2 regions of the Actinacidiphila sp. bgisy145 genome follow, and region 2 is predicted to be linked to the other one. Evidence: predicted binding sites of a transcription regulator. Region 2 holds the regulator's gene; the other holds the start of a gene.
What was found. Region 2 encodes HspR, which represses chaperone genes until heat shock. Its sites were predicted from a motif close to TTGAGNNNNNNNNNCTCAA; they were not measured.
Positions count from the first base shown of each region.

Region 1: a site for HspR is predicted at 1,553-1,571, ahead of lon (endopeptidase La). Genes of this name have one in related genera too.

Region 1 covers NZ_JBYIRL010000004.1:204,488-218,964, reverse strand. Annotated here, with positions in the region: gene lon (endopeptidase La) at 1-1,530, opposite strand, end outside; gene AC3ERT_RS05920 (class I SAM-dependent methyltransferase) at 1,741-2,679, opposite strand; gene AC3ERT_RS05915 (spermidine synthase family protein) at 2,827-3,540, shown strand; gene AC3ERT_RS05910 (response regulator transcription factor) at 3,615-4,328, shown strand; gene AC3ERT_RS05905 (HAMP domain-containing sensor histidine kinase) at 4,325-5,524, shown strand; gene AC3ERT_RS05900 (multifunctional oxoglutarate decarboxylase/oxoglutarate dehydrogenase thiamine pyrophosphate-binding subunit/dihydrolipoyllysine-residue succinyltransferase subunit) at 5,784-9,659, shown strand; gene fxsT (FxSxx-COOH system tetratricopeptide repeat protein) at 9,747-13,166, opposite strand; gene AC3ERT_RS05890 (CHAT domain-containing protein) at 13,163-14,477, opposite strand, start outside.
Region 2 covers NZ_JBYIRL010000025.1:56,567-71,043, forward strand. Annotated here, with positions in the region: gene AC3ERT_RS22545 (DsbA family protein) at 1-660, shown strand, start outside; gene AC3ERT_RS22550 ((Fe-S)-binding protein) at 781-3,039, opposite strand; gene dnaK (molecular chaperone DnaK) at 3,351-5,225, shown strand; gene grpE (nucleotide exchange factor GrpE) at 5,222-5,926, shown strand; gene dnaJ (molecular chaperone DnaJ) at 5,968-7,164, shown strand; gene AC3ERT_RS22570 (heat shock protein transcriptional repressor HspR) at 7,169-7,645, shown strand; gene AC3ERT_RS22575 (FBP domain-containing protein) at 7,800-8,306, shown strand; gene AC3ERT_RS22580 (hypothetical protein) at 8,317-8,889, opposite strand; gene AC3ERT_RS22585 (thioredoxin family protein) at 8,886-9,446, opposite strand; gene AC3ERT_RS22590 (pyridoxamine 5'-phosphate oxidase family protein) at 9,626-10,033, opposite strand; gene AC3ERT_RS22595 (cytochrome P450 family protein) at 10,104-11,408, opposite strand; gene clpB (ATP-dependent chaperone ClpB) at 11,543-14,173, shown strand; gene AC3ERT_RS22605 (YbjN domain-containing protein) at 14,170-14,477, shown strand, end outside.

The DNA.
Region 1 (14,477 bases), on a different contig from region 2:
CTTCTCGTCCTCGGTGTAGCCGTCCAGCCGGACCAGTTCCATCCGGTCCAGCAGCGGCTCGGGGATGGCCTCCAGCACGTTGGCGGTGGCGAGGAACACCACGTCGGACAGGTCGAGTTCGACCTCCAGGTAGTGGTCCCGGAAGGTGTGGTTCTGCGCCGGGTCGAGGACTTCCAGCAGCGCGGCCGCCGGGTCGCCCCGGTAGTCCGAGCCGACCTTGTCGACCTCGTCGAGCAGCACCACCGGGTTCATCGACCCGGCCTCCTTGATCGCGCGCACGATCCGGCCCGGCAGCGCGCCGACGTACGTCCTGCGGTGGCCGCGGATCTCCGCCTCGTCGCGGACGCCGCCCAGCGCCACCCGGACGAACTTGCGGCCCATCGCGCGGGCCACGGACTCGCCCAGCGAGGTCTTGCCGACCCCGGGCGGCCCGACCAGCGCCAGCACCGCGCCGCCGCGGCGCCCGCCGACCACACCGAGGCCGCGGTCGGCCCGGCGCTTGCGGACCGCCAGGTACTCGGTGATGCGCTCCTTCACGTCGTCCAGACCCGCGTGGTCCGCGTCCAGCACGGCCCGCGCGCCCGCCACGTCGTACGTGTCCTCGGTGGTGCTGTTCCACGGCAGTTCGAGGACGGTGTCCAGCCAGGTGCGGATCCACGAGCCCTCCGGGGAGGCGTCCGAGGAGCGCTCCAGCTTCTCGACCTCCTTCAGGGCGGCCTCGCGGACCTTCTCGGGCAGGTCGGCGGACTCCACCCGGGCCCGGTAGTCGTCCGTTTCGTTGTCCGGGTCTCCGTTCAGCTCCGACAGCTCCTTGCGGACCGCCTCCAGCTGCTGGCGGAGCAGGAACTCGCGCTGCTGCTTCTCCATGCCCTCCTGGACGTCCTTACGGATCGTCTCGGCGACGTCCTGCTCGGCGAGGTGGTCGCGCAGCCACTGCGTGGCGAGCTTCAGCCGGGCCACCGGGTCGGCGGTCTCCAGCAGCTCCACACGCTGCTCCACGCTCAGGAACGGCGAGTAGCCGGAGTTGTCGGCGAGCTGGCCGGCGTCGTCGATCTGCTGCACCCGGTCGACGACCTGCCAGGCGCCGCGCTTGCGCAGCCAGCTCGTGGCGAGGGCCTTGTACTCCTTCATCAGCTCCGCGACGGTGCCCGGCGCCTCCTGCGGCGCGGGCTCCTCCACCACGGTGCCCTCCACCCACAGCGCCGCGCCCGGGCCGGTCGTGCCGGCGCCGATCCGCACGCGCGAGCGGCCCTTGATGACGGCGCCGGGGTCGCCGTCGGAGAGGCGGCCGACCTGTTCGACCGTGCCGAGGGTGCCCACGGCGGCGTACCTGCCGTCGACCCGGGGGACGAGCAGGACCCGGGGCTTGCCGCTGCCGCGGCCCGCGTGGGCCGCCTGTGCGGCTTCCACCGCGGCCCGTACCTCCGTGTCCGTCAGGTCGAGCGGTACGACCATGCCGGGCAGGACGACCTCGCCGTCGAGGGGCAGTACGGGGAGGGTGAGGTTGGAACTCTTCGGCTCAAACGCCATGATCGCTCCCTATGCAAGCAAGTTGAGTACACCTCACTCAATGCAAGGGGCTTCGCCGATGTTCCCCGGTCCACGTTCGCCCTGAGCGATCAGGGCGCCCCGTCCCCCGGAAGGGGGCGCCTCCTGTCCGCCCGGGACCTTGCGGCCGTACGTGGCCGGTCGCGCAGTTCCCCGCGCCCCTGACTTGCTCGGGTCCTTCCGGGGTCCGGGTTACCGCGCCCGCAGGAACGCGGAGGTCGAGACGCGCCCGAGAAGGACAAAACGGGTGGAGCCGGCGAGGTAGGCGTCGGCGCCCTGCTGGACGCCGGCCCACTTGTCGTCGCCGTAGTCGTCGAGGACGACGACCGCCCCGGGGGCGGCGATCTGCTCGGCCCACTGAAGGTCCTCGGCGACGCCCTGGGCGGAGTGGTCGCCGTCGATGACGATGACGCCGTACTCGCGGTCGGAGACGGCCGCGCGCACGTCCGGGTCGCCGGAGAACCCGACCTGGACCCGGGCCCGCTCCCCCGCCTTGCCGCCGAGCGCGAGGTTCGCCCGGACCACGTCGAGCCGTACCGGGGTGCCGGTCGGGTCGAGGCCCTCCAGCCCGCCGGGCTGGAGCTGGGTCCCGACCAGCGGGTCCACCACCGTCAGCTCGGGCTCGATCCCGGCGCGGTGCAGCATCCGCAGCATCGTGGCGGAGAACAGCCCGTACAGCGTGCCGATCTCCAGCACCTGCGCGTTGGGCGGGTCCAGCAGCGGCACCGCGGCGAGCTTGCCGCAGACGTTCTGGGTCGAGCCGGCCAGCCGGCCCACCGCCAGCGCCTCCAGCGCGATCACGTTGCGGAAGGCGATCGTGACGTTGCGCCGGGCCGCCTTCGGGTCCGCGCCGGTGGTCTCGGCGACCTGCGCCACCAGCTGGTCGATCTGCGCCGCGGTGGGCAGCCGCGGGCCGCTGCGGCCGGTCCGGTCGAAGAGCAGGCCGACCGCGTACTCCTGGCCGCGCAGCTCGTCGACCTGGCGCCGCAGCTTCTCCAGCTCCTTCACCTCCCGCCGCAGGGTGTCCATCTCCTTGCGCAACCGCGACACCGGACGCTGCACACGGCGGTCGACGAGGGAGGTCGCGGGACGCAGGAGCCGCTTGGCCACAGGGCTGTTGAGTATCGGCATGGGGCGGAACCTACGCCCCGGCTGTGCGGCCCGGACCAGCGCCGGGCGCAGTTCACCGGAAGTCCTCCGGTACGGGAGTTGAACGCCCGGTGACCCGGCGGCCGACGGGCGGCCATGGAATTCCCCCGGGTACGCCAAAATGAGGTCATGTCTGCGACGAACACCGAGGAACCGGTGGTGCTGGACCGGCGCGACGGCCCGTACGGGGAGGCGGTGCTGCGGCGGCGGGGCCCGCACCTGGAGATCATCGCCAACGGCACCTTCCTGATGGACACCTCCGACGGCCGCTCGGAGCGGCTGCTGGTCGACGCGGCGCTGGCCGCGCTGCCGCCCGGCCGGGACGGCGCGAGCGTGCTGATCGGCGGGCTCGGCGTCGGGTTCTCGCTCGCGCACGCCGCCGCCCAGCCGCGCTGGGCGCGGATCGACGTCGTCGAGCGGGAGCGGGCGGTGATCGACTGGCACCGGGCCGGCCACTTCGCCGCGCACACCGGCGGCGCCCTCGACGACCCGCGGGTGCGGCTGGTCGAGGCGGACCTGCTGGCCTACCTGCGCACCGCGCCCGGCCCCGCAGCCGCGCCCGCCGCGGGCCCCGAACGCGGTTACGACGCGCTCTGCCTGGACATCGACAACGGGCCGGACTGGACAGTCACCGACAATAACGGCAGTCTCTACAGTCCCAGCGGGCTTGACGACTGCCGGGAGCTGCTCCGCCCCGGCGGTGTCCTGGCCGTGTGGTCGGCGCAGCCCTCGGCCGCCTTCGAGGCCGCTTTGACGGGGGCGGGGTACTCCGGGGTGCGGACACTCGAGGTTCCGGTCGCGCGCGGGGTGCCCGATGTGGTGCATGTAGCCGTCAAGGCGTGAAGGCGTCATAGTCAGGGCCGCGGCCCGCCCCGTACGCTGCCGGTATCGGACGAGCTTGTGGGGCGGAAGCGGAAGTGGACAGCGCACAGACGACGGGCGCGCAGCGCCGTGTCCTGGTGGTCGAGGACGACCAGACGATAGTTCAGGCGATCGCGGCCCGCCTCCAGGCGGAGGGGTTCCAGGTGCGCACGGCGAGCGACGGCCCGTCCGCGGTGGACGCGGCCCACAGCTGGCAGCCCGACCTGCTGGTGCTCGACGTGATGCTGCCCGGGTACGACGGGCTGGAGGTCTGCCGCCGGGTGCAGGCCGACCGGCCGGTGCCGGTGCTGATGCTCACCGCGCGCGACGACGAGACGGACATGCTGGTCGGGCTCGGCGTCGGCGCCGACGACTACATGACCAAGCCGTTCTCGATGCGCGAGCTGGCCGCCCGGGTGCATGTGCTGCTGCGCCGGGTGGAGCGGGCCGCCGACGCGGCGTCCACCGTGCGCGGCGCCAGCATCCACCTCGGCGACCTGGAGATCGACCACACCCAGCGCCGGGTCCGGGTCGGCGGCAGCGACGTGCACCTGACGCCGACGGAGTTCGAGCTGCTGGTGTGCCTGGCCCACCAGCCGCGGGCGGTGCTCTCCCGCGAGCAGCTGCTCGCCGAGGTGTGGGACTGGACCGACGCGTCGGGCACCCGCACCGTGGACAGCCACGTCAAGGCACTGCGCCGGAAGATCGGCGCGGAGCGCATCCGCACCGTGCACGGTGTCGGCTACGCCCTGGAGAACCCGACGCCATGACCCCGGGCCCCATCGGGGACCCCGCGCGCACCCGGGACCCGGCGCGGGCCCTGGGCGCGTTGTGGTGGACCCGCCGCCGGGCGCCGCGCGGCAACCGGCGGCCGGCCCGGGTCGTGGTGCGCGCGTGGCTGAGCCGGCTGTGGGAGGCGCTGCGCCCCTGGGACCCGACCCGCTCGATCAAGGCGGCGCTCCAGGCGCTGGTGATCGCCTCCGTGATGATCACCACACTGCTGGTGACGCTGGCGATCCACTCCAGGACCGAGCTGCGGGTGATCACGATCTTCTCGATCATCGCCTCGCTGCTGATCACGCAGATCGTCGCGACCAACCTGACCGCGCCGCTGCGCGAGATGACGGCGGTGGCGCGGGCGATGGCCGGCGGGGACTACAGCCGCCGGGTGGCCCGCAAGCGCCGCGACGAGGTCGGCGAGCTGGCCGAGACGTTCAACCGGATGGCGGCCGACCTGGCCGCCGTGGACCGGCACCGCAAGGAGCTGGTGGCGAACGTCTCGCACGAGCTGCGCACGCCGATCGCCGCGCTGCGCGCGGTGCTGGAGAACGTGGTGGACGGCGTCTCGGCGGCCGACCCGGAGACGATGCGGCTGGCCCTCCAGCAGACCGAGCGGCTGGGCAAGCTGGTCACCCAGCTGCTGGACCTGTCCCGGCTGGACAGCGGCGCGGTGCGGCTGGACGCCAAGCGGTTCGAGGTGTGGCCGTACCTGTCGGCGGTGCTGAAGACGGCGAGCCTGGGCGCGGACCGCGGCAGGTCCGGCGGCGCCCAGACCCGGGCCCGGGCGGACGTGCCGCTGCACCTGGACGTCTCGCCGCCGGAGCTGGTGGCGTACGCCGACGGGGAGCGGCTGCACCAGGTGGTGGCCAACCTGGTGGACAACGCGATGAAGCACAGCCCGCCCGGCGGCCGGGTGACCGTACGGGCCCGGGGCGGGCCGGTGCCCGGCAGCCTGGACCTGGAGGTGTGCGACGAGGGGCCGGGCATCCCAGAGGCGGACCGGGTGCGGGTCTTCGACCGCTTCCACCGCGGCTCCCATCCGGGCACGGACGGCGGCACCGGTCTGGGCCTGGCGATCGCGCGCTGGGCGGTGGACCTGCACGGCGGGCGGATCGAGGTGGCCGAATCCCCGCGGGGCTGCCGCATCCACGTCACCCTCCCGGGGAAGCCGGCGCAGCAGCGTTGACGCGGCGCCGCCGCGGCGGTCGGCGGGGTGGGCGGCGAGGCGGGCGGAACACGCCCGCGGACCCGCCGCCGGAGGCCCGCCGGCGGACGGGCAAACCCGCAAGAGGGACCACTTTCCCGCCACGATCCGTCCCGAAACCAGTCTTCGGGTGTGACTTACGCGACGACTGCCCCCCTAAACTGCATGGAGACGCCAGGTAGGCGTAGCCTTTATTCCCGCTGTCCACCATCTTGTGAAGCGGAAGAGGGCGGTTGCCGCCGTGTCGCCACAGTCCCCCAATAGCTCTAGTGTCTCCACCGACCACGAAGCGCAGGGCGAGGGCCCCGCAGCGGGTTTCGGCCCGAACGAGTGGCTCGTGGACGAGATCTACCAGCAGTACCTCCAGGACCCGAACTCGGTAGACCGAGCCTGGTGGGACTTCTTCGCCGACTACAAGCCGGACGGCTCCGCCGCGCCGGCCGCCCCGGCGGGCCAGGGCGGTGCCTCGGGCGCCGCCGCCCGCGCCAGCGCGGGCGTACCCGGCTCCACGCCGCCCTCGGCCCCGGCCGGCCCGCAGGCCGCCGCGGCTCCCGCCCCGGCTCCCGCGGCGCCCCCGGCCCCGGCCCGCCCGGCTCAGGCCGCCGCTCCCGCGCCGGCCCAGCCGGCTCCCGCCGCGGCCCCGAAGCCCGCCGCCGCCCAGGCCCCGGCCAAGGCCGCCCCGGCGCCCGCGGCCACGCCCGCCGCGAAGCCGGCCGCCGCACCGGCCGCCGCGCCCGCCGCCACGCCCGCCGCGACGGAGTACGTGCAGCTGCGCGGCCCGGCCGCCGCGGTCGCCAAGAACATGAGCGCCTCCCTGGAGCTGCCCACCGCCACCTCGGTGCGCGCGGTCCCGGTGAAGCTGCTCTTCGACAACCGCATCGTGATCAACAACCACCTCAAGCGGGCGCGGGGCGGGAAGGTCTCCTTCACCCACCTCATCGGCTACGCCATGGTGCAGGCCCTGAAGACGATGCCGTCGATGAACCACTCCTTCGCGGTGAAGGACGGCAAGCCGACGCTGGTCAAGCCCGAGCACGTGAACCTCGGTCTGGCCATCGACCTGGTGAAGCCGAACGGCGACCGCCAGCTCGTCGTCGCGGCCATCAAGAAGGCCGAGACGCTGAACTTCTTCGAGTTCTGGCAGGCGTACGAGGACATCGTCCGGCGGGCCCGCGCGGGCAAGCTCACCATGGACGACTTCTCCGGCGTCACCGCGTCGCTGACCAACCCCGGCGGCCTGGGCACGGTGCACTCGGTGCCGCGGCTGATGCCCGGCCAGTCGGTGATCCTCGGCGTCGGCTCCATGGACTACCCGGCCGAGTTCCAGGGCACCTCCCAGGACACCCTGAACAAGCTGGGCATCTCCAAGGTCATGACGCTGACCAGCACCTACGACCACCGGGTGATCCAGGGTGCGGCGTCCGGCGAGTTCCTGCGGATCATGAGCCAGCTGCTGCTGGGCGAGAACGACTTCTTCGACGACATCTTCGCCGCGCTGCGCATCCCGTACGAGCCGGTGCGGTGGCGCACCGACATCGACACCGGGCACGACGACGACGTCACCAAGGCCGCGCGGGTCTTCGAGCTGATCCACTCCTACCGGGTGCGCGGCCACGTGATGGCCGACACCGACCCGCTGGAGTACCGGCAGCGCAAGCACCCGGACCTCGACGTCCTGGAGCACGGGCTGACCCTGTGGGACCTGGAGCGCGAGTTCGCCGTCGGCGGCTTCGCGGGCAAGTCCCTGATGAAGCTGCGCGACATCCTCGGGGTGCTGCGCGACTCGTACTGCCGCACCGTCGGCGTCGAGTACATGCACATCCAGGACCCCAAGCAGCGCAAGTGGATCCAGGACCGGATCGAGCGCCCGCACGCCAAGCCTGAGCGCGAGGAGCAGCTGCGCATCCTGCGCCGCCTGAACGCCGCCGAGGCGTTCGAGACGTTCCTCCAGACCAAGTACGTCGGCCAGAAGCGGTTCTCGCTGGAGGGCGGCGAGTCGGTCATCCCGCTGCTGGACGCGGTGCTGGACGCGGCGGCGGAGTCCCGGCTGGACGAGGTCATCATCGGCATGGCCCACCGCGGCCGGCTGAACGTGCTGGCGAACATCGTCGGCAAGTCGTACGCGCAGATCTTCCGCGAGTTCGAGGGCAACCTCGACCCGAAGTCGATGCACGGCTCCGGCGACGTGAAGTACCACCTGGGCGCCGAGGGCACCTTCACCGGTCTGGACGGCGAGCAGATCAACGTCTCGCTGGCCGCGAACCCCTCGCACCTGGAGACCGTCGACCCGGTCATCGAGGGCATCGCCCGCGCCAAGCAGGACGTCATCAACAAGGCGGGCACCGACTTCACGGTGCTGCCCGTCGCGCTGCACGGCGACGCGGCCTTCGCCGGCCAGGGCGTGGTGGCCGAGACGCTCAACATGTCGCAGCTGCGCGGCTACCGCACCGGCGGCACCGTGCACGTGGTGATCAACAACCAGGTCGGCTTCACCGCCGCCCCGGAGTCCGCGCGCTCGTCGATGTACAGCACCGACGTGGCCCGGATGATCGAGGCGCCGATCTTCCACGTCAACGGCGACGACCCGGAGGCCGTGGTCCGCGTGGCGCGGCTGGCCTTCGAGTTCCGGCAGGCGTTCAACAAGGACGTCGTGATCGACCTGATCTGCTACCGGCGCCGCGGCCACAACGAGTCCGACAACCCGGCGTTCACCCAGCCGCTGATGTACGACCTGATCGACAAGAAGCGCTCGGTGCGCAAGCTCTACACCGAGTCGCTGATCGGCCGCGGCGACATCACCCTGGAAGAGGCCGAGCAGGCGCTCCAGGACTACCAGGGGCAGCTGGAGAAGGTCTTCACCGAGGTCCGCGAGGCCGTCGCGGCGCCGGCGGAGAGCCAGAGCCAGGACAGCCAGGCGGAGTTCCCGGTCGCGGTGCCGACCGCGGTCAGCACCGAGGTGGTCAAGCGGATCGCCGAGTCCCAGGTGAACATCCCCGACCACGTCACGGTGCACCCGCGGCTGCTGCCGCAGCTCCAGCGCCGGGCGGCCATGGTCGAGGACGGCACCATCGACTGGGGCATGGGCGAGACGCTGGCGATCGGCTCGCTGCTGCTGGAGGGCACCCCGGTCCGGCTGGCCGGCCAGGACTCCCGGCGCGGCACCTTCGGCCAGCGGCACGCGGTGCTCATCGACCGGGTGACCGGCGAGGACTACACCCCGCTGCTGTACCTGTCCGAGGACCAGGCCCGCTACAACGTCTACGACTCGCTGCTCAGCGAGTACGCGGCGATGGGCTTCGAGTACGGCTACTCGCTGGCCCGGCCGGACGCGCTGGTGATGTGGGAGGCCCAGTTCGGCGACTTCGCCAACGGCGCCTCCTCGATCATCGACGAGTACATCTCGGCGGCCGAGCAGAAGTGGGGCCAGACCTCCGGCGTCACCCTGCTGCTGCCGCACGGCTACGAGGGCCAGGGCCCGGACCACTCCTCGGCCCGGATCGAGCGCTACCTCCAGCTGTGCGCGCAGAACAACATGACGGTCGCGTTCCCGACCACCCCGGCGAACTACTTCCACCTGCTGCGCTGGCAGGTGCACAACCCGCACCACAAGCCGCTGATCGTCTTCACCCCGAAGTCGATGCTGCGGCTGAAGGCGGCGGCGTCGAAGGCCGAGGACTTCACCACCGGCCAGTTCCAGCCGGTGATCGGTGACACCACGGTGCAGCCCGAGGCGGTCCGCAAGGTCGTCTTCTGCACCGGCAAGGTCTACTACGACCTGATCGCCGAGCGGGAGAAGCGCGGCGCGGGCGATGTCGCCATCATCCGGATCGAGCGGCTCTACCCGCTGCCCGGCACGGAGATCCAGCAGGCGCTGGCGCCCTTCACCAAGGCCCAGAAGTTCGTGTGGGCCCAGGAGGAGCCGGCCAACCAGGGGGCGTGGCCGTTCATCGCGCTCAACCTGATCGACCACCTCGACCTGGTGCTGGGTGCCGCCCCGGACAACGCGGACCGGCTGCGCCGGGTCTCCCGCCCGTCCTCGTCGTCGCCCGCGGTGGGCTCGGCGAAGCGGCACCAGGAGCAGCAGCAGAACCTGGTGAACGAGGTCTTCGAGATCTGACCTCCGGCCCGGCTCAGCCCCGGGCCCCGTACGGCCGCCGGCCCCCTGTCCCGTCCCGGGCAGGGGGCCGGCGGCCGTTCCCGGCGCTCACGCGCTGAACGGCTCGAAGTCCCAGCACGGCAGGGCGCCGGCCCTGGCCGCGGCCGTCCGCGGGTGGCCGGGGCCGAGGGCGGCGGTCAGGGCCCGCACGGCGTCCTGGTCGAGCAGGTCCGCCTCGGCCGCGCGGCCGGCGCCCCGCAGCGCCGCCGCGTGGGCGGAGCGGCACATCGCGGTGAGCACATGGGCCGGGCCTAGGGCCCGTTCGGCGCGGGCGGCCGCGTCCCGTGCCGCCTCTTCGGCAGCGGGGTCGCCGGCCTCCTGCCGCACCACGGCGGCGTTCAGGGCGCAGCCGGCCGTCCAGGGGTGGTCCGGGCCGACCGCGCGCTCCATCGCCGCCAGCGCCGATTGTGCCCGCGTGTCCGCCTCGCGCCGCTCCCCCGCCGCCCGCAGCACCAGCGCGTGGTTGGCGAGCGCACCGGCGGTGTACGCGTGCTCGCCGCCCAACTGCCGCCGGTAGCAGTCCAGTACGGTGCCGGTCAGCGCCCGCGCCCGGTCCAGGTCGCCGTGGGCGCGCTCGTGGCAGGAGTACGACGCGGTGACGCGCAGCGTCAGCGGGTCGGTCTCGCCGAGCACCCGCTCGCAGCGGTTCACCAGCCGCCCGAGGGTCGCCAGCGCCCCCGGCCCGTCGCCCGCCTGGCCCTGGCACTCGGCGAGGTTGTGCTCGGCGCGCAGCGACTGGGGGTTGTCCGGGCCCAGCACCTCCGCGTGCCGGGCGCAGTTGATCTCCTGGGCCCGCAGCGCCTCCTCGGTCAGGCCGAGCAGGCGCAGGTCGAGCGCCCAGGAGTCGGCCGAGGACAGGGTGCGGGCGTGGCGGGCGCCGAGCCGGTCGCGCTGGGCGGCCAGGGTGCGCCGGTCCAGTTCCAGGGCCTCGGCGTAGCGGCCGAGCAGGCGGTAGGTGACGGCCACGTTGTTCTGCGCGGTCAGCTCGCCGCCCTCGTCGCCGATCCGGTGGTAGCCGGTGCGCACCAGCTCGGCGAGGTCCAGCGCCTCGTGGTAGCGGCCCAGTTGGCGCAGGTCGGCGGCGAGGCTGCCGGCGGCGCGCAGGACCAGCACGTCGTCCCGGCCGCGGTCGGCGCTCAGCCGTTCGTAGGCGTCCCGGTCCAGGGCCTCGCTCTCGGTGTACTCGCCGAGCGCGCGCAGCAGGTTGGCGCGGTTGTGCGCGAGGTCCCACAGCCGGGCGTCGCCGGGGTCGAGCAGCTGCGGCCAGTACTCGTTGGCGCGGGCGGCGGTGCGCAGGCCGGCGCCGTACTCGCCGGACAGGAAGAGGTAGCGCAGGCAGCGGATCACGGTGGTCTGGACGGCCGGGTCGGCGGTCTCCAGGGCGCCGGATGCCTCCAGGTGCGGCACGATCTGGGCGTAACGCGGCCAGTGGGCGGGCTCGTTGGGGCGGCCGGGGTCGGCGGCGACCAGGGCGGCGCGCACCACCCGGGAGTAGCGGCTGCGCTCCTCTTCGGGCAGGTCGGCCCGGACCGCCTGGTAGACCAGCCGGTGCATCTGGACGACGTCGGTGGAGCCGGCCGGCTCCACGGCGCCGTTCTCCTGCGGGTCGGACTGGATCACCGACCACTGGGCGAGCTTGCCGACGGCCGCGTCCCACGCCTCGGGGTCCGCGGTCAGCCGGGCGAGTTCGGGGGGGATCTCGGCGCCGGTGCCGTCGTCCCCGCCGGCGGCGCCGCGGCCGAGCAGGTCGCGCAGCAGCCGGACCGGGACCGGGCCCGGCGCGAAGAACACGCACAGCCGCAGCAGGTCCACCGCCTCGGGCCGGTCCTCCCGCAACCGGTTCAGCAGGATCGAGAACGCGGTGAAGTACGTCATCTGGAAGTCCGCGGCGACCTTCAGACCGGACTCCACCTCGGTGCCGCGGCGCAGCAGTTCGACGTACTCGTCGACCGGCATGAGCGAGTCGTTGAGCGCGCCCGCGTTCTGGTCCAGCGCCAGCGGCAGGTCGCCCAGCGCCTCGGCGAGCTTGTCCGCGTCGGCGTCGTCCAGCCGCGGCGCCCGGCGCCGTACGAACGCCACCGACTCGTCCCGGTCGTAGACGGGCACCTCGACCAGGGCGCTGTTGTACTCGCCCCACTCCCGGTTCTGCGAGGTGATCAGCACCTGTCCCGGCCCGGCCGGCAGCAGGTCGTGGACGTCCTCCGGCCGGTCCGCGCCGTCCAGCACCACCAGCCACCGCGCGTACGGGTCCCCGCGGCGCAGCGCGTCCCGTACCGCCCGCAGCCGCTCGCCGTACTCGCGTCCGGTCACCAGGCCCAGGACGGGCGCGAGGCCGGCCAGGTGCTCGCGCAGGGTGCCGCGCTCCCCGGCGGGCACCCACCACACCACGTCGTACTCGGCGGCGAAGCGGTGGACGAACTCGGTGGCGACATGGGTCTTGCCGACGCCGGACAGGCCGATGAGCGTGCTCACCGCGGCGCCCGACGGGGCCTCGGCGAGCCGGCGGTGCAGCGCGGTGAGGACCTCCTCGCGGCCGGTGAAGCGGGTGTTGCGGCGCGGCACACCGCCCCACACCGCCGGCTGCTCCAGCGGGAAGCGCGGGCCGTCCGCGGTCTGCTCCGGCGGCTGGGCGCGCTCGACGCCCAGCGCCGCGAGCAGCCGCGCCTCGGCTTCCGGCGCGGCGGTGTCCCACAGGTCGGCGCCCTCCAACAAGGCTGCGGCGGCGGGCAGTTCGGCGGCGCTGACGCGGACTGCGGCGAAGTGGCCGGCATGCGCCGGGACCACCGCGCGCAGCGCCTCGTTCCACTCCTGCGGGTCGCGCAGGCCCAGCCGGAAGTACCAGGCGCTGAGTACCACCAGCACCCGGTTGCCCGACAGCAGCAGGTCCCGCAGGCCCTGCTCGACCGAGGCGCCCGGCGCGACGTTCCAGCGCTGCAACGACACCTGGACGCTCTGAAGTTCGAGGCGGTGCGCGATCCACACCGCCCAGGGCCGGTCGGTGCCGGCGTAGCTGACGGTGACGCGGTGGGCGGGTGGCGGGCCACCGGTCCGGCCGGGCGCGGCCAGTACCGCGACGCCCTCGACGGGGAGGGCGGCCGCAGCTCCCGTGGCCACGATCCGCACCGGCAGCCCGGCCGTACGCACCGGGACGCCGTGCCCGTTGAACACCGACAGCCGCAACTCGGCAGGTCCCGGGCGGCCGTTCGCGGTGACCACGAACCGCGCCGGACCGTAGGTGCCGCCGAAGCGGTGCAGCACCACCGAGGGGTGGCCGAGTGCCTCGCAGAGCAGTTCGGGGCCGCCGTCCAGCGCGACACCGAACGCGAACTCCTCCTGCTCGTAGGGCCATTCGCCGGGGTCGCAGGTGCTGCGCAGGTCCACGGTGACCAGGTAGCCGCAGCCTGCCTCCGCCACGCGCGGCCGGGCCACGACCGGTTCGACGCGCAGCCGCGCGCCCTCGCCGCTCACCGCGCCTCCGGTCCGCGGCGGCCGGAGGTGAGCCGGAGCGTGGTCAGCGGGTGCCCGTAGTAGACGTACATGAAGTGGTAGAGCAGCGTGAGCACCCGGCGCTGGGCCTCGACGTCCTGGCCGCCGCCGGGCTCCCGGGTGCGCGGGAGCCGCCGGGGCAGCTGGCCGACCGCCAGCGCCCGGAAGTCGCGGAGCATGTGGGCCAGCGGTACGCCCGGCCGCTCGCGGGCGTACTTCACCAGGTGCCGCAGCAGGGCGCGCGCCTCGCTCTCGCCGACCTCGCCGCGGGTGGCGATGCACGCCTTGGCGCCCTTGCGCAGGAAGAGTTCGGAGAAGCCGCGCAACGCGTCCTCACCGCCGCCCTTGTTCTCCACCAGCCGCCCGGAGTGGCAGACGTTGAGGCAGACCAGGGTGCCGTCGCTCCCGGTGCCGCCCCGCAGTGCGCGCATCGCCGGCTCGTCCATCTCGTGCCAGGTGAGCATGCCCGCCGTGAGGTCGTCGATGCGCTTTCCGTGGGTGCCGTGGCAGCCCATGTAGACCAGGCCGAGGCCGGGGTGGTGCGGGTCGCCGGGGCGGTCCGGGTGGTCGGGGCGGTCCGCGCGGCCGGGGTTGTCGGGGTGGTCCGGGCGGTCGGGGTCGCGGCGGCGCTCGTCGAGGCGGTCCAGGAAGCGGTCCACGTCGGTGTGCGGTTCGTGGTCGAAGGGCGCGAAGACGTCGATGTCCTGGCGCATCCGCCCGTCGAAGTAGCCGAGGACCCGGCCCGAGCAGTCCGCGGGCACGTCCAGCAGCGGGCGCCGCAGCTCCCGGATCGTGGTCCAGCGCGCCACCGGCACGGCGGCCCCCAGCGGCAGGTCGGGACCGCCGTCGCCGGTGGTGAGCAGCAGCAGTTCCCACGGGATCTCGTAGTCGGTGTCGTCCCAGACCACCACGTGCAGCGCGGCGCCGTGCCGGGCCCGCTGGTCGTTGAGCCAGCCGACCAGCGGCCGTTGCAGCTGCGACCAGTGCCGCACCGCGCGGTAGAACTGGCTGGGCACCGCGCCGGCGGCGTGCACCCGGGCCAGATTGATGTCCGTGGGAGGCAGTTGGGGCTCGGGCGGCCCGTACGGGCGCTCCTCCTCGGACCCGCCGCAGGTGCCGGTGAGCACGTACGCGGGCTCGCCGGCGGCGGACCGGGCGCGCTGCACCCGGAGTTGGGCGAGGCCGCCCGGCAGCCGCCCGGTGGGGTCGGTGGTGGCGGTGCCCAGCGCCTCGGGTGGGGTGTCCGGGACCGCCGCGTCCGGTGCGCGGGCCGGGCGCGGCACGGGCAGCGGC
Region 2 (14,477 bases):
ACCGGCACCACCGCCGGGGCCACTCCCACCGCGAGCGGCGGCACGCAGGCCACCGGAACCACCACCGGCACCGGGAGCGCGATACCGGCCCGGCTGGAGGCGGACGGCACCACCGTCACCGTCGGCGACCCCGCCGCGGCGCACACCCTCACCGTCTACGAGGACCCGCGCTGCCCGATCTGCGAGCAGTTCGAGCAGGCGAACGCGGCGCAGATCCAGGCGCTGGAGGCGGCCGGCAAGATCCGCGTCCAGTACACCTTCGCGTCGTTCATCGACCAGAACAGCGGGGGCGGCGGTTCCAAGCGGGCGGTGAACGCCCTGCGCGCCGCCCTGGCCGCGTCGGCGGACGGCGGCGGCTTCGTGGCGCTGCACACGCTGGTCTACCAGTACCAGCCGAACGAGCAGACCGACGGCTTCACCGCGGACTTCCTGCTCCAACTCGCGGGCAAGGTGCCGGGGCTGCGCTCGGCGGCCTTCGATGCCGCGGTGCGCGGGCAGAAGTACGCGAGCTTCGTCAGCGCCTCGGAGAACGCGTTCATCAAGAGCGGGGCGGGCGGCACCCCGATGGTGAAGATCGACGGCGACAAGGTGTCCAACGACGACGGGATCTTCGACGCCACCTCGTTCAGGAAGATCCTCTCCCAGCACGGGGTGTCCTGAGCGGTCCTGGCGCCTGACTGCCGCTTCGCCTCCTGGGCGCGGACGCGCGTCCGGCCTCCTAGGTGCTCAGGCACCTAGGAGGCCGGACAGGGTCCAGGACCGGTGGGCGGGGTGCTCGGCTCAGCCCGCCGGCGCCGCCTCCGCCGTCGCCTCGGCCGGCGTCTTCACCGAGTCGAGCAGCAGCTGTGCGACGTCCACCACCTGGAGGGACTCCTTCGCCTTGCCGTCGTTCTTCTTGCCGTTGACGGAGTCGGTGAGCATCACCAGGCAGAACGGGCAGGCGGTGGAGACGATGTCCGGGTTGAGCGACAGCGCCTCGTCGACCCGCTCGTTGTTGATGCGCTTGCCGATCCGCTCCTCCATCCACATGCGCGCGCCGCCGGCGCCGCAGCAGAAGCCGCGCTCCTTGTGGCGGTGCATCTCCTCGCTGCGCAGCCCGGGCACCTTGGCGATGATCTCGCGCGGCGGCGTGTAGACCTTGTTGTGCCGGCCGAGGTAGCAGGGGTCGTGGTAGGTGATCAGGCCCTCGACAGGGGTGACCGGGACCAGCTTCCCGTCGTCCACCAGGTGCTGGAGCAGCTGGGTGTGGTGGATGACCTCGTACTCGCCGCCGAGCTGCGGGTACTCGTTGGCGATGGTGTTGAAGCAGTGCGGGCAGGTCGCGACGATCTTCTTGGCGGCGCGCGGGCGGCGCGAGGACGCGACCACCTTGCCGTCGTCGTCCAGCTCCTCGCCGAACGCCATGTTGAGCATGGCGACGTTCTCCTGGCCGAGCTGCTGGAACAGGAACTCGTTGCCCAGGCGGCGGGCCGAGTCGCCGGTGCAGTTCTCCTCGCCGCCCATGATGGCGAACTTGACGCCCGCGATGTGCAGCAGCTCGGCGAACGCCTTGGTGGTCTTCTTGGCGCGGTCCTCCAGCGAGCCCGCGCAGCCGACCCAGTACAGGTACTCGACCTCGGTCAGATCCTCGACGTCCTCGCCGACGACCGGCACCTCGAAGTCGACCTCCTTGACCCATGCCAGCCGCTGCTTCTTGGGCAGCCCCCACGGGTTGCCCTTCTTCTCCAGGTTCTTCAGCATCGTGCCGGCCTCGCTGGGGAAGGCCGACTCGATCATCACCTGGTAGCGGCGCATGTCCACGATGTGGTCGACGTGCTCGATGTCCACCGGGCACTGCTCGACGCAGGCGCCGCAGGTGGTGCAGGACCACAGCACGTCGGGGTCGATGACCCCGTTCTCCTCCAGGGTGCCGATCAGCGGGCGCTCGGCCTCGGCAAGCGCGGCGGCGGGCACGCCGGCGAGCTGCTCCTGGCTCGCGCGCTCCTCGCCCTCGGCCGACTTGCCGCCGCCGGCCAGCAGGTAGGGCGCCTTGGCGTGGGCGTGGTCGCGCAGGCTCATGATCAGCAGCTTCGGCGACAGCGGCTTGCCGGTGTTCCAGGCCGGGCACTGCGACTGGCAGCGGCCGCACTCGGTGCAGGTGGAGAAGTCGAGGATGCCCTTCCAGGAGAACTGCTCGACCTGGGAGACGCCGAAGACGTCGTCCTCGCCCGGGTCCTCGAAGTCGATCGGCACGCCGCCGCTGGTCATCGGCTGGAGCGCGCCCAGGGCCACCGGGCCGTCGGCGTTGCGCTTGAACCAGATGTTGAAGAAGGCGAGGAAGCGGTGCCAGGCGACACCCATCGAGGTGTTCAGGCCCAGGGTGATCGCCCAGATCATGGTGACGCCGAGCTTGATCATCGCGACCAGGTACACCGTGTTCTGGAGGGTGCCGGTGCTCAGCCCGCGCAGGCCGGCCACCAGGGGGTACGACACCCAGTACGCCGCCTCGTAGTGGTCGACGCCGTGCAGCGCCCCCTCCAGGCCGCGCAGCATCAGGATGGCCAGGCCGATGACGAGCACCACGTACTCGACGAAGTACGCCTGCCAGGCCGTCGATCCGGCGAAGCGCGACTTGCGGCCGGCCCGGGACGGCAGGTTCATCAGCCGCACCGCGATGAGCACCAGGATGCCCAGGGTGGTGAAGAGGGAGATGAACTCGACGTACACCTCGTAGGGCAGCCAGGTGCCGATCACCGGCAGGATCCAGTCGGCCTTGAAGAGCTGGCCGTAGGCGTTGACGATGGTCAGGCCGAGGGTGAGGAAGCCGACCGCCACGAACCAGTGGGCGACGCCGATCGGCCCCCACTTGTTCATCCGGGTGTGGCCGACGAACTCCTTGGCCAGCGTCTTCGTGCGCGCCACCGGGTCGTCGGTGCGGCTGCCCGCGGGTACGGGCTGGCCGAGCCGGACGAACCGGTAGATCTGCGCGACGGCGAGGCCGATCAGGGCGACGCCGACCGCCGTGAGGACCAGCGACACGATGATCGCGGCGAGCTGCATGAGGGCTCCTCGGGCCTGCTGCGAGCAAAAACGTACTAAGCGGTAACTTACTCCGGTCTCGGCTGAGGGTACCCGGGAATTCCGGGGCCATAAAGCCGCCCTGCTGGTGATCTGTGTCGCGGGCCGGGCACCCGGGGGCCGAAGGGTGCCGCCGTTCGGGCGAACCGGGGTGTGCGCAGGGTGTCTCCTGGGTAGTGCGTCGGATGCGCGCCGTTAAGTTGAGCCGCCATGACTCATGTCAATTGACTTCCGGCTCGCGGTCAGGCATGGTTGAGCCAGTTGCACTCAAGTCAGTTGTTGGAGGATTAACCATGGCACGTGCGGTCGGCATCGACCTGGGCACGACTAACTCCGTCGTCAGCGTTCTCGAAGGCGGCGAGCCCACCGTCATCACCAACGCAGAGGGCGCCAGGACCACGCCGTCCGTCGTCGCCTTCGCCAAGAACGGCGAGGTGCTCGTCGGCGAGGTGGCCAAGCGCCAGGCGGTCACCAACGTCGACAGGACCATCCGCTCCGTCAAGCGCCACATGGGCACCGACTGGCGGATCAACCTCGACGGCAAGGACTTCAACCCGCAGCAGATCTCCGCGTTCATCCTGCAGAAGCTGAAGCGGGACGCGGAGTCGTACCTGGGCGAGAAGGTCACCGACGCGGTGATCACCGTCCCCGCGTACTTCAACGACTCCGAGCGCCAGGCCACCAAGGAGGCCGGCGAGATCGCCGGCCTGAACGTGCTGCGCATCGTCAACGAGCCGACCGCGGCCGCGCTGGCGTACGGCCTGGACAAGGACGACCAGACGATCCTCGTCTTCGACCTCGGCGGCGGCACCTTCGACGTGTCCCTGCTGGAGATCGGCGACGGCGTGGTGGAGGTCAAGGCCACCAACGGCGACAACCACCTCGGTGGTGACGACTGGGACCAGCGCGTCGTGGACTACCTGGTCAAGCAGTTCCAGTCCGGCCACGGCGTGGACCTGGGCAAGGACAAGATGGCGCTCCAGCGGCTGCGCGAGGCCGCGGAGAAGGCCAAGATCGAGCTGTCTTCCTCGACGGAGACCTCGATCAACCTGCCCTACATCACGGCCTCCGCCGAGGGCCCGCTGCACCTGGACGAGAAGCTCACCCGGGCGCAGTTCCAGCAGCTCACCTCCGACCTGCTGGAGCGCTGCAAGACCCCGTTCCACAACGTGATCAAGGACGCCGGCATCCAGCTGTCCGAGATCGACCACGTGGTCCTGGTCGGCGGCTCGACCCGGATGCCCGCCGTCGCGGACCTGGTGCGCGAGCTGACCGGCGGCAAGGAGGCCAACAAGGGCGTCAACCCGGACGAGGTCGTCGCCATCGGCGCGTCCCTCCAGGCCGGCGTCCTGAAGGGCGAGGTCAAGGACGTCCTGCTGCTCGACGTCACCCCGCTGTCCCTCGGCATCGAGACCAAGGGCGGCATCATGACCAAGCTGATCGAGCGGAACACCACGATCCCCACCAAGCGCTCGGAGATCTTCACCACCGCCGAGGACAACCAGCCGTCGGTGCAGATCCAGGTCTACCAGGGCGAGCGCGAGATCGCGGCGTACAACAAGAAGCTCGGCATGTTCGAGCTGACCGGTCTGCCGCCGGCCCCGCGCGGGATGCCCCAGATCGAGGTCACCTTCGACATCGACGCCAACGGCATCATGCACGTGGGCGCGAAGGACCTCGGCACCGGCAAGGAGCAGCGGATGACCGTCACGGGCGGCTCCTCGCTGCCCAAGGACGAGGTCGACCGGATGCGCCAGGAGGCCGAGCAGTACGCGGACGAGGACCACAAGCGCCGCGAGGCCGCCGAGACCCGCAACCAGGGTGAGCAGCTCGTCTACCAGACCGAGAAGTTCATCGCGGACAACAAGGACAAGCTCCCGGAGGACGTGAAGTCCGAGGTCGAGACCGCGGTCGCCGACCTGAAGGAGAAGCTGAAGAACGAGTCGTCCGACGACAGCAACACCGCGGCGATCCGCGAGGCCACCGAGAAGGTCGCGGCCACCAGCCAGAAGCTCGGCCAGGCGCTGTACGCCAACGCGCAGGCCGAGGGCGGCGCGGCCCCCGGTGCCGACGCGGGCGCGCCCGGTGACTCGGCCCAGGCCGCGGACGACGACGTCGTGGACGCCGAGATCGTCGACGACGAGGGCAAGAGGGATGGTGCCGCGTGACGGAGGAGCCGAAGGGCTTCGAGGAGCCCGACGTCCCCTCCGACGCCGCCGAGGAGCCGGCCGCCGGCAAGGCGGGCAAGTCCGGCTCGGGCAACGGGACCGCCGGTAAGGCGGGCCCGTCGTCCGGGGGCGGGGACGACGCGACCTCCCAGGAGCTGACGGCCGTCAAGGCGCAGTTGGACCAGGTGCGCACCGCGCTCGGCGAGCGCACCGCCGACCTCCAGCGCCTCCAGGCCGAGTACCAGAACTACCGCCGCCGGGTGGAGCGGGACCGCGTCGCCGTCAAGGAGGTCGCGGTCGCCAACCTGCTGACCGAACTGCTCCCGGTGCTCGACGACATCGGCCGGGCACGGGAGCACGGCGAACTGGTGGGCGGCTTCAAGTCGGTCGCCGAGTCGCTGGAGACGGTCGCCGCGAAGCTGGGCCTCCAGCAGTTCGGCAAGGAGGGTGAGGCCTTCGACCCGCTGGTGCACGAGGCGCTGATGCACAGCTATTCGCCTGACGTCACGCAGACGACATGCGTGCAGATCCTCCAGCCGGGGTACCGGATCGGGGAGCGCAATCTGCGACCCGCCCGGGTCGCGGTGGCCGAACCCCAGCCGGGCACGCACGGCAAGGACGAGCAGTCCGAGCCGGGCGAGGCCGAGTCGGCCGACCGCAAGGCGGACGACGAGGAGACCGGTGGTCCGTCCGAGGGCTGACGACGGGCGCGGGACGTGGACGGAGAGGAGGGACGCCGAGGATGAGCATCAGTAGGGACCTGTTGGAGAAGGACCTGTACAAGGTCCTCGGCGTCCCCAAGGACGCCACCGACGCCGAGATCAAGAAGGCGTACCGGAAGCTGGCCCGGGAGTTCCACCCCGACGCCAACAAGAACGACGCCACGGCCGAGGAGCGCTTCAAGGAGATCTCCGAGGCCAACGACGTCCTGTCCGACACCAAGCGCCGCAAGGAGTACGACGAGGGCCGCGCGCTGTTCGGCAACGGCGGCATGCGGCCCGGCCCCGGCGCGGGCGGCACCGGCGGGTTCAACTTCGACCTGGGCGACCTCTTCGGCGGTGCCCAGGGACCCGGCGGCACCACGACCGGCGGCCAGGGCGGCGGCTTCGGCGGCGGTCTCGGCGACGTGTTCGGCGGCCTGTTCAACCGGGGCGGCGGCGGCACCCGTGTGCAGCCGCGGCGCGGCCAGGACATCGAGTCCGAGGTGACGCTCAGCTTCACCGAGGCCGTCGACGGGGCCACGGTCCCGCTGCGGATGTCCTCGCAGGCGCCCTGCAAGGCGTGCTCCGGCACCGGCGACAAGAACGGCACCCCCCGGGTGTGCCCGACCTGCGTCGGCACCGGGCAGGTCTCCCGCGGCGGTGGTGGCGGCTTCTCGCTGACCGATCCGTGTGTGGACTGCAAGGGCCGCGGCCTGATCGCGGAGAACCCCTGCGAGGTCTGCCACGGCAGCGGCCGGGCGAAGAGCTCGCGCACCATGCAGGTACGCATCCCGGCGGGCGTCACCGACGGGCAGCGGATCAGGCTGCGCGGCAAGGGCGCCCCCGGTGAGCGCGGCGGACCGGCCGGCGACCTGTACGTGGTCGTGCACGTCGGCCGGCACCCGGTCTTCGGCCGCAAGGACGCGAACCTGACGGTCACGGTCCCGGTGAGCTTCACCGAGGCCGCGCTCGGCGGGGAGATCAAGGTGCCCACCCTGGGCGGGCCGCCGGTCACCCTGAAGCTGCCGGCCGGCACGCCGAACGGCCGGACGCTGCGGGCCCGCGGCAAGGGCGCGGTGCGCAAGGACGGGTCGCGCGGCGACCTGCTCGTCACCGTCGAGGTGGCGGTGCCCGCGCAGACCGAGGGCAAGGCGCTGGACGCACTGGAGTCGTACCGAGAGGCGACCGCGGACATCGACCCGCGGGCGGAGCTGTTCAAGGCCGCGAAGGGAGCGTGAACGGATGGGCATCGACGGCGGCGGGGCTCCCGGGCCCCGCATGGGACGTGGCCGCAATCCGTACCAGTTGACGGAGGAGTCACCGGTCTACGTGATCTCGGTGGCGGCCGAGCTGTCCGGGCTGCATCCGCAGACCCTGCGGCAGTACGACCGCCTCGGCCTGGTCTCGCCGGACCGGGCGGCCGGGCGCGGGCGGCGCTACTCCGCCCGCGACATCGAGCAGTTGCGGGAGGTGCAGCGGCTCTCGCAGGACGAGGGCATCAACCTCGCCGGCATCAAGCGGATCATCGAACTGGAGAACCAGGTCGCCGCGCTCCAGGCCCGGGTCGCCGAACTCTCCGCCGCCGTCGACGGCGCAGCCGCCGTCATCCAGCAGCGCGAAGCAGCGGTGCACGCCTCCTACCGGCGCGACCTGGTGCCGTACCAGGACGTGCAGCACACGAGCGCGCTCGTGGTGTGGCGCCCCAAGCGGGACGTCTGACCGAGCTGTTCACGCCGCGCTGTTCACGCCGCGCACACGGTCCCCGCGCCTCCCGAGGGTCGCGGGGATCTCGTGCGTCGGCCCGCCGTGCGGCCGGCGGGCCGCCGGTAAATGCGGCGACAGCGGCGCCGGGCGCTTGTTAGCTTCGGTCGTCATGGACCCACTTGGCGAGGCGCAGATCCGGGACTCCTTCGTGAACTGCTCGAAGGGGGAGGCGAAGCGCGTCCGGCTGCCGCGGGACCTCGCGGAGGTGCCGTGGGACGACCTGGACTTCTTCGGCTGGCGCGACCCGGGCGCGCCCGACCGCGCCTACCTGGTGACCGCGGGCGAGCAGCCGGTCGGCGTCACCCTGCGGGTGGCCCCCGGCGCGCGCCGCAACCTGATGCGCAGCAGCCTGTGCTCGGTCTGCCTGACCGGCCACTCCGGCGGCGGCGTCGACCTGCTGGCCGCGCCGCTGGCCGGCCCGGCCGGCCGGCAGGGCAACACCGTGGGCATCTACATGTGCGCCGACCTGGCCTGCTCCCTCTACGTCCGGGGCAAGAAGACCTCCGTACTGGCCAAGCGGATGGACGAGACCCTCACTCTGGCCGAGCAGATCGACCGCACCCTGCGCAACCTCGACGGCTTCCTCACCAAGATCACCGCTCCCCAGCCGCACTGACCGCCTGGCGTCAGCGTGGCGGGACGGCCAGCGTCACCGGGTGCGCCCGGACCGGCGCGAGGCAGGCGCCGTCGGTGGAGCAGGCTCCGTAGGTGAGCAGGACCCGCGCGGAGGCCGATCCGTCGGCGCTGCCCGCGAGCCGCGTGGCCAGGCGCAGGGTCACCGGCCCGTCGGGGTAGACCGGGAGCGCCAGGTCGAGGCCGGCGGGGCGCACGTCGTGCGGGGCGGCGGGGGACGTCACCGGGCCGGTCGCGGTGAGCGGCGCGCCGACCGTCAGGCGGGTCGGGATGCCGAGACCGTCGACACCGTCGTCGGGCAGCGTGAGGCTGTAGAGGTGGAAGCCCTTCTGCCGCGGGCTGAGGGTGGCGCTCACCGCCACCGTGTCCGCGCCCGACCGTTCGAGCGTGACGGCGACGTCCACCCCGCCCGCTGTGAAGGACGCCCGCGTACGCGCCGGCGCCGCGTGTGGCGAACCGCCGTGGCCGCCATGGCCGCCCTGGCCGCAGCCGACCGTGCAGAGCAGCAGGGCGACGGCGGTGGAGCGGACGGCGTTCCTTCGTACGGCGGCCGGGGCCCTTCTCACGCCCACGTCTTCAGGAAGGCGTCGACCTGGCTCTCCGGCATGCTGCGGGCGTTGGAGAACTGGCCCTGGTTGGTGGCCGTCTCGGTGGTGCCGTGCCGGTCCACCACGGCGAGCGCCGGAATGCCGCTGGAGTCGAGGTCGACGTAGCGCGCGGCGAGCGACAGGTTGTGGTCGAACTGGCCGACGTCGACCCGCACCACGTGGTACTTGGCCAGCAGGGCGGCCGTCGCCGGCTCGGTGAAGGTGCGGCCGAGCACCACGCAGTCCGGGCACCAGTCCGCGCCGAAGTCGATCAGTACGGGTCGGCCGTCCTTGGCCGAGGCCCGCTCGGCAGCGGTCACGTCCGCCGCCGCGTCCCGCGTGGGGTCGTAGCCTTCCGGCGACGCCGTGGCGGGCGTCGTCGCGGCAGGCGCCGTCGTCGGGGTCGTCGCCGTCGGAGTGCTGCTCGTGGCGGCGGGCTTCGTAGTCGGCGCGGACGCGTCGGACGACGCTCCGTCCGAGGCTCCGCAGCCCGCGAGGAGCAGCGTCACGGCTGCGGCGCCCCCCGCCGCCAGCATCCGCGTTCCCGTGCTGACCGCGGTACGTCTCCGCGCGTCATGGCGCGCTCGTCCCCGCATCGCCAACTGCCCCCCAGCTCGACCGAGTCAGCGCACTGTAGCAGGCGCCGTACCCCGCGTGAGCGCGCGTTTCGCGCAGGTGGGGGCGGGCGTGGGGCCGGGTGGTCGGGGAGTGCGGGTCAGGCGTTGCCCATGGCGCGGGTGAGGGCGATCTCGATGACGACGCGGTCGGGGTTGGGGGCGGGGGTGCGGTCGTAGCGCTCGGCGTAGCGGCGGACGGCGTCGGCGACGCGCTCGGGGTCGGTGGAGACGGTCGCGAGGCCCTCCAGGGTGGCCCAGCGGCCGCGGTCGGCCTGGCAGACCGCCACCCGGGCGCCCGCGGGTCCGGCGGCCCGTACGTTGGCGGCCTTGCGGCTGCGGGTGTTGGTGATCACCCGGGCGAGCCCCGCGTCGGGGTCGTAGGTGACGCCGACCGGGACGACGTGCGGGGAGCCGTCGGGGCGCGTGGTGGTCAGCGTGCACAGGTGGTACTCGCGCCAGAACTCCAGGAAGCCGGGTTCGGGGGAGCGGGGATCGCGGCGGGCCATGGGGAAACGGTAGCCCGTCGCCGCCCCGCCCCGCCCCGCCTTGCCCTGCCCGGTCAGGGCACCCGACCGCTCAACCGCCCAGCCGCACCGGCAGTTCGCTGACGCTGTTGCCGACGAAGCCCGGCAGCGGCGGCAGTTCGGCCTCGGGTACGGCGGTCGCCAGCCGCGGCCACGACCCGTACAGCGTGCGCAGCGCGACCGCGGCCTCAAGGCGGGCCAGCGGGGCGCCCAGGCAGTAGTGGGCGCCGTGCCCGAAGGACAGGTGGCGGGTGCCGGGCGCCCGGGTCACGTCGAACCGGTCGGCGTCCGGGCCGTACTCCCGAGGGTCGCGTCCGGCGGCGGCGTATCCGGCGAGCACGGGGGTGCCGCGCGGGATGACGGTGCCGCCCACGTCGAGGTCGGCGGTCGGGTAGCGGAAGGGGAAGTTGGCCACCGGGCTGTCCCAGCGCAGCGTCTCCTCGACCACCGCGTCCCAGGAGGCGCCGCCGGTCAGGACGAGGTCGCGCTGGTCCGGGTGGCGGCACAGGGCGCGCACCGCGTTGGTGATGAGGTTGAGGGTGGTCTCGTGGCCGGCCACGATCATCAGCAGCAGGGTGCCGGCGACCTCCTCGTCGCTCAGCCGCTCGGCGCCGCCCGCCCAACCCTCGTCGCGGGCCGCGACCAGCGCGCCGGCCAGGTCGTCGGCCAGGTCGTCGGCCGGGTGGGCCCGGCGCTCGGCGACGACCTCGGCGAGCACCGCGTGGATGCCGCGCTGCGCGGCCATCGCCTCGGCGGCCGAACTGGAGGTGCTGACCAGCAGCCCGGTCAGCTCGTGCAGGTGGTCACGGTGCTCGGGCGCCACCCCGAGCAGGCGGCTGATCACTCCCATGGGCAGCGGATAGGCGAAGTGCGCGCGCAGGTCCACGACGCCGTCCGGCCCGGCGCGGTCCGGAAGGGCGGACACCAGCTCGCCGGCCAGCTGCTCGATCCAGGGCCGCATGGCGGCCACCCGTCGCGGTGTGAACGCCTTGGCGGCAAGGCCCCGCAGCCGCCGGTGGTCGTCGCCGTCGGCCGTGGTCATGCCGTTGACCAGGGCGAAGGCGTTGAGCTGCCACTGCGCCGGGACCCGGCCCTCCGTCAGGGCGGCGAAGTGGCGGGCGTTCTTCGCCACGGCGGGGTGGGCGAGGAAGTCGCGCAGCTCGCGGTGGCGGGAGACGATCATGCCGGGGACTCCCCCCGGCAGCATCACCGGGCAGGCGGCGGCGCGCTCGCGCAGCTCGTCGGCGTCGGCCCGTACGGAGGCGCCGCCGGCACCCAGGGTGTACGGCTGGGCCGGGTGCGGTGCCGCCGGGTGCGGATGTGCCGGGTCCGGTGTCGCCGGGTGCGCCGAGGTCATGGGTCCTCCCGAAAAACGCGTGCTCTTCTGTGCCCGGAATCACCTTGAGTGGAATAGACTCAACTTGCTTCATGTTGAGGTAGTCAGGTTGAGGTACATGCTAGCGACGTACGTATGAGGAGGACAGAACGCCCGTGGAAGCCGAGCTGACCAACAAGAGCCGGGAAGCGCTCAACAGCGCGAACGCCAAGGCCGTCACCGAGGGGAACCCGGACCTGACGCCCGCGCATCTGCTGCTCGCTCTGCTGAGCGGCGCCGACAACGAGAACGTGCTCGACCTGCTGGCGGCCACCGGCGCCGACCCCGCCGCCGTGCGCGCCGGCACCGAGCGCCTGGTGGCGGGCCTGCCGTCGGTCCAGGGCGCCACCGTCGCACCCCCGCAGGCGAACCGTGACATGCTCGCGGTCATCGCCGATGCGTCCCAGCGCGCCAAGGACCTCGGCGACGCGTACGTGTCGACCGAGCACCTGCTGATCGGGATCGCCGTCAAGGGCGGCCCGGCCGGCGACCTGCTCAACGCCGCGGGCGCCAAGGCCAAGGCGCTGTTGACGGCGTTCGAGGACGCCAGGGGAGGGCAACGGGTGACCAGCCAGGACCCGGAAGGCACCTACAAGGCGCTGGAGAAGTACGGCACCGACTTCACCGCGGCCGCCCGCGAGGGCAAGCTCGACCCGGTGATCGGCCGGGACCAGGAGATCCGCCGGGTGGTCCAGGTGCTCTCGCGCCGGACGAAGAACAACCCGGTGCTCATCGGCGAGCCCGGCGTCGGCAAGACCGCCGTCGTCGAGGGCCTGGCCCAGCGCATCGTCAAGGGCGACGTGCCCGAGAGCCTGCGCAACAAGCGGCTGGTCTCCCTCGACCTGGGCGCGATGGTGGCCGGCGCGAAGTACCGCGGCGAGTTCGAGGAGCGCCTGAAGGCGGTGCTCGCCGAGATCAAGGACAGCGACGGGCAGGTCATCACCTTCATCGACGAGCTGCACACCGTCGTCGGCGCGGGCGCGGGCGGCGACTCCGCCATGGACGCGGGCAACATGCTCAAGCCGATGCTGGCCCGCGGCGAGCTGCGGATGGTCGGCGCCACCACGCTCGACGAGTACCGCGAGCGGATCGAGAAGGACCCGGCGCTGGAGCGGCGCTTCCAGCAGGTGCTGGTCGCCGAGCCCAGCGTCGAGGACACCGTGGCGATCCTGCGCGGCCTCAAGGGCCGCTACGAGGCGCACCACAAGGTGCAGATCGCCGACTCCGCGCTGGTCGCCGCCGCCACCCTCTCCGACCGCTACATCACCTCCCGCTTCCTGCCCGACAAGGCCATCGACCTGGTCGACGAGTCCGCGTCCCGGCTGCGCATGGAGATCGACTCCTCGCCGGTCGAGATCGACGAGCTGCAGCGCTCGGTCGACCGGCTGCGGATGGAGGAGATGGCGCTCAAGAACGAGACCGACCCCGGCTCCGTGCAGCGCCTGGACAAGCTCCGCAAGGACCTCGCCGACCGCGAGGAGGAGCTGCGCGGCCTGACCGCCCGCTGGGAGAAGGAGAAGCAGGGCCTGAACCGGGTCGGAGAGCTGAAGGAGCGCCTCGACGACATCGTCACCCGGATCGAACGCGCCCAGCGCGACGGCGACTTCGAGACCGCCTCGAAGCTGATGTACGGCGAGCGGCCCAAGCTGGAGGAGGAGCTGGAGGCGGCCACCCGCGAGGAGGAAGAGGCCGCCGCCCAGGGCCCTTCGACCAACATGGTCAAGGAGGAGGTCGGCCCGGACGACATCGCCGACGTCGTCGCCGCCTGGACCGGCATCCCTGCCGGCCGCCTGCTGGAGGGCGAGACGCAGAAGCTGCTGCGCATGGAGGACGAGCTCGGCAAGCGGCTGATCGGCCAGACCGAGGCGGTCCGCGCGGTCTCCGACGCGGTGCGCCGCTCCCGGTCCGGCATCGCCGACCCCGACCGCCCGACCGGCTCCTTCCTCTTCCTCGGCCCCACCGGCGTCGGCAAGACCGAACTGGCCAAGGCGCTCGCCGACTTCCTCTTCGACGACGAGCGGGCCATGGTCCGCATCGACATGAGCGAGTACGGCGAGAAGCACTCGGTGGCCCGCCTGGTCGGCGCCCCGCCCGGATACGTCGGCTACGAGGAGGGCGGCCAGCTCACCGAGGCGGTCCGCCGCCGCCCCTACAGCGTGGTGCTGCTCGACGAGGTGGAGAAGGCGCACCCGGAGGTCTTCGACGTCCTGCTCCAGGTGCTCGACGACGGCCGGCTCACCGACGGCCAGGGCCGCACCGTCGACTTCCGCAACGCGATCCTGATCCTCACCTCGAACCTGGGCAGCCAGTTCCTGGTCGACCCGGCCCTGGACGCGGAGCAGAAGAAGGCGAGCGTCCTGGCCACCGTCCGCGCCTCGTTCAAGCCGGAGTTCCTCAACCGGCTGGACGACATCGTGGTGTTCTCCGCGCTCGACCAGGACGAGCTGCGCCGGATCGCCCGGTTGCAGACCGACCGGCTCGGCGCCCGCCTCAAGGACCGCCGGCTCACCCTGGACATCACCGACAGCGCGCTCGACTGGCTCGCCGAGGAGGGCAACGACCCGGCGTACGGCGCCCGCCCGCTGCGCCGGCTGATCCAGACCTCGATCGGCGACCCGCTGGCCAAGGCGATCCTGGCCGGAGAGGTGCTCGACGGGCAGACCGTCCGGGTGGACCGGACGGTCGACGGGCTGATCCTCATGGGGGAGGATGGCGGGGAAACGTCACGAAGGGAACCCTCACGGTGAGCATCGACCCCTCCTCGATCCCGAACTTCGGGAGCCAGCCGGAACCGGACCAGCCGAGCGGAGGACCCGCGGCCCCCAGCGTGGTGATCCCGGACCAGGACCTGGTCACGCAGCTCCTCGACCAGATGGGCCTGAAGCACGCGGTCGACGACGAGGGCGACCTCCTCGCGCCCTGGGAGGAGTTCCGCACCTACTTCATGTTCCGCGGCGAGGCGCAGCAGCACGTCTTCGCGGTGCGCACGTTCTACGAGCGCGCGTACTCCGTGGACGAGAAGGCGCAGCTCCTCGAGGCGCTCGACGAGTG